One region of the Clostridium thermobutyricum genome, then DNA from elsewhere that is predicted to be linked to it. Evidence: predicted binding sites of a transcription regulator. Region 1 holds the regulator's gene; the other holds the start of a gene.
What was found. The regulator LexA, encoded in region 1, represses DNA repair genes until DNA is damaged. The targets are predictions, from matches to a motif close to CNAACANNTGTTNG.
Positions count from the first base shown of each region.

Region 1 (2,215 bases):
AAAAAAAGATTTTTTATACCAAAAGAAAAATCCTCACTTAATTTTAAGTGAGGATTTTATATATGAATAATTAAATTTTTTTTGTTTTTAATTTTCTTACACCTGGGAAAAGTTCTTCAGTATCACTTTCTAAAATATCTTCAGTTAAGTTAAGATCTTCTAGATAAATTATCTCTTCTTCAGCAGCATCTTTTCCAAGTGCCATTACTTCACCTTCGTTAGCTAAAGTATACGAAGGTATTTCTAAATGCTCTTTAAAATTTTCATTTAAATTAGAATAAGCTTCTAATAATGATTTTTCAATAAGTTCTTTATCCATATTTGGATCTATTTTTTGAGCTTTAGCTACAAGTTCTTCCCAATTAGGAATATTAAACTCATCTTCAAAAAAATCAGAATCTTCAAGATCTGATTCTACTAATTCATTTTCTTCTATGTTTTTTGCAATTTCTTCAATTTTAATTGCTTGTAAATCGGATTTACTTAAATTTAAACATGCTCCGCAATTGTCACAAATTTTTGTTGGATCTAAAAAATCGCAAAATTCGTCAACTATAAATGCTTTAGTCATTTTTACACCACCTTTTGTGATAAACTAGAATTCTATTATATCAAATTTCAGTTTTAGTATCAAATAGAGTTTATTTATGTAAAAAAAGATAAAAAGAACATAAGTTTGATTGGAGAGGAATTATATGCTATAATTTTTAGTAAGAAGTGAGGTGTAAACAATGGTAGACGGTAAAGATAAGCAAAGTCAAATTTATGAATTTTTAAAAGTATATACTGAAAACAAAGGTTATCCACCATCAGTTAGAGAGATATGTGAAGCGGTAAGTTTAAAGTCAACTTCTACTGTTCATGGACACTTAAAAAGACTAGAAAAAAAAGGATTGATAAAAAGAGATCCAACAAAACCAAGAGCTTTAGAAATTGTTGAATTTATGCAACCTAAACGTGAAATGATATCAATACCTATAATAGGTAATATAACTGCTGGAACTCCAATATTAGCTACTGAAAATATAGAAGACACCTTTACTCTTCCATTAAATTTTGTAAAGCATGATAATGAATTATTTATATTAAAAGTTAATGGAAATAGTATGATAAAAGCAGGAATAAATGAAGGTGATTTAGCTATAATAGAAAAAAGAACATCAGCAAATAATGGTGATATTGTAGTAGCACTTATTGAAGAAGAGGCAACTATAAAAAGATTCTATTTAGAAAAAGATCATATAAGATTACAGCCAGAAAATGATTCTATGGAACCTATCATTGTAGAAAACTGTTCGATTTTAGGAAAATTAGTAGGAATATATAGAAATTATAGATAAAGCTCATCTTAAAAAGATGAGCTTTATTTATTATAATCCTAAACCTTTTCTTCTCTCTTCAATTATTTCCTCTAATTTATTAGCAGTGTTATCTACATCTCCATCAATTATTAATTGACCACCTGTAATTTCTTTTAATCCTTCACTAAATAAATTTAAAGCTAATTCACTTCCACCTACAAATGGAGGTAATGCTAAATGAAGTGGTAATCCAAGAGTAAGTCCAAATACTCCATCAGCAAGAGCTTGTTCTTCTAACCATTGAGGAGCTGATAAAATTAATGGTAGTTGAGGAATATCTATATTTAAATATTCTGCGAGTTCAGCTGCAATCATTTCAAGTCTTCCTATAGCAAGACATGGTCCAAAGTTTAATACAGGAGGAATATTTAATTCTTCGCAAACTTTTCTTAGACTATCTCCAGCTTTTGTAGCAGCTTTGGCAGACATTAATCCAACATTCTCAAGACCACCTGATGAACATCCTGCTGAAAGTATTAGTATATCTTTCTTTATTAATGCTTCTGCTAATTCTACAGTAAATACATCATGACCTTTTGCAGTAAGATTTGAGCATCCTACAATACAAGCTATACCTTTTATTCTTCCTTTAGCAATTAAATCTACAAGTGCTTTCCAATTACCACCTAAAAATTCTTTTAGATTTGATTCGCTTAAACCAGTTAAAACATCATCATGCCCATGATCTTTTGGAATATTTAATTCTATTGAACCTCTTCTCTTTGAATAACTTTTAATTGCTTCATTAACAATTTTATTAGTTATCTCCTCTTTTTCTTCATATGAATATACAACTGATTCAGCATTAGCTTTTTTAGCAACATTATCTAGACATATCATTTTTATATCAAATT
Region 1 covers NZ_KB850956.1:1,358,485-1,360,699, reverse strand. Annotated here, with positions in the region: gene HMPREF1092_RS06310 (hypothetical protein) at 71-571, opposite strand; gene lexA (transcriptional repressor LexA) at 732-1,340, shown strand; gene cooS (anaerobic carbon-monoxide dehydrogenase catalytic subunit) at 1,371-2,215, opposite strand, start outside.

Region 2 (2,215 bases), 1.2 Mb from region 1:
TGGTTTATAAATGATACATTCTTAGATAATAAAATTAAATTTTTTAATAAAAGAGGTGTAAGAGGAGCATTAAACTTATATGTATGGGTTGCTGGAGCAGTTTTCTGGCTAATTTTAAATGCTCAATGGCATCAAGTTGGATGGGATAAATTTGAGACATGTATATTACATGGATTTACTCCAGTAGTTTTCTTCTTAGATTGGTTATTCTTTTATCCAAAAGGAACTTATAAGTTTAAGCATATTATCAAATGGGAAATATGGCCAATTTGCTATATGATTTTTGCTATTGTAATGGGAAAAATAACAGGATATTTTCCATATTCATTTTTCAATATAGATAAAATGGATTTATATCAATTTCTTTCATCAATGGAATTTGTAGTTATAGGGTTTATTTTATTTGCAATTATTTTAGTTGCTATAGACAAGCTATGTTATGCTATAAATAAAGCAAGAGGTAAGGAATTAGACTTAAGCTTTTTATCAGGAATAGATGCGACTTTGGATAATTAATAATACTTGGATAAAAAAGAATTTCAGAAATGAAATTCTTTTTTTAATTTAAGTAAATAAATTATTTATGTTCCAAAGAGATATAATGTGATTTAATTCCATAACAAAATCGTTAACTATTTAAAAATAAAGTGCTATAATCTAAAATAGTATTATACTTAGGAGGAGAGTTATGGAAGAAATAAATATTCAAGAATTAAGAGAAAAAGCTGAAGGATATTATCAAAGAGGTGAGTTTTTCTGTTCAGAAGCTATAATAAAAGTTATTAAAGATGCTTTTGCACCAGAAATAAGTGATGATATTGTAAAAATGGCATCAGGATTTCCAGTAGGAATGGGAAGATCAGGTTGTACATGTGGAGCATTATCTGGAGGTATTATGGCATTAGGTATGATGTTTGGTAGAAATAAACCAAATGGAACTGAAGTAGATAAAACTATGCAAATATCAAAAGAGTTACATGATAAATTTAGAGAAATGAATAAAAGTACATGCTGTAGAGTATTAACAAAAGGGTTAGTTATGGGATCAGATGTACATAAAAAGCAATGTGTTAGATTAACAGGAGAAGTTGCAGAAGAAGTTGCTAAGATAATAATAAGAGAATCTAAATAAATATAGATAAAAGAGCCTAAAAAGAAAAAAATCTTTTTAGGTTTTTTTATTTAATATTTATAAAAAATATAAAAGTTTAAAAATAAAATAACTATTTTATTTATATAAATTTGATTAAAAATTACGGGAACATATTTTCGATAACATGCATTTTTAGTTAATTAAATATGATATAATTAGCAGATAAGGAATTAAATAAAATCATAGCTTTAGCTGTATTAATTTTATAGGAAAAGATTAAAATAGATATAGATAGAAAGAGAGGAAAAAGATATGAAGGATAAAATTATTATAAAAGGTGCTAAAGTACATAATTTAAAAAATATTAATTTAGAAATACCTAGAGATAAATTGATAGTATTTACTGGTCTTTCAGGATCAGGTAAATCATCATTAGCATTTGATACTCTTTATGCAGAAGGACAAAGAAGATACGTAGAATCTCTTTCTGCATATGCAAGACAGTTTTTAGGTCAAATGAATAAGCCTGATGTTGAATATATAGAAGGACTTTCACCAGCAATTTCAATAGATCAAAAAACAACAAGTAAAAATCCACGTTCTACTGTTGGAACTATAACAGAAATATATGATTATCTAAGATTACTTTATGCTAGAATAGGAATTCCACATTGTCCTAAATGTGGAAAGATAATAAGCCAGCAATCTATAGATCAAATAATAGATCAAGTTATGGAATTAGAAGAAAGAACAAAGATACAAGTACTTTCTCCTATAGTAAGAGGGCGAAAAGGAGTTCATGAAAAAATATTAGATAATATTAAGAAAAATGGTTTTGTCAGAGTAAGAATTGATGGTGAAATATATGAACTTGGAGAAGATGAGATAAAATTAGATAAAAATAAAAAACATAATATAGAAGCATTAGTAGATAGACTTGTTATAAAAGAAGGAATAGAAGGTAGACTTTCAGATTCTGTAGAAACTGCTTTAAAACTTGGAGATGGACTTGTAATTATAAATATAGTTGGTGGAGAAGATAGACTTTATAGTGAAAAATTTTCATGCCCTGATTGTGGAATTAGTATAGAAGAACTTGCTCCTAGAATGTTTTCTTTTAAC
Region 2 covers NZ_KB850956.1:179,144-181,358, forward strand. Annotated here, with positions in the region: gene HMPREF1092_RS00810 (Pr6Pr family membrane protein) at 1-516, shown strand, start outside; gene HMPREF1092_RS00815 (C-GCAxxG-C-C family protein) at 689-1,132, shown strand; gene uvrA (excinuclease ABC subunit UvrA) at 1,406-2,215, shown strand, end outside.
Region 2: uvrA (excinuclease ABC subunit UvrA) is a predicted target of LexA. The motif match lies at 1,259-1,272, and genes of this name have one in related genera.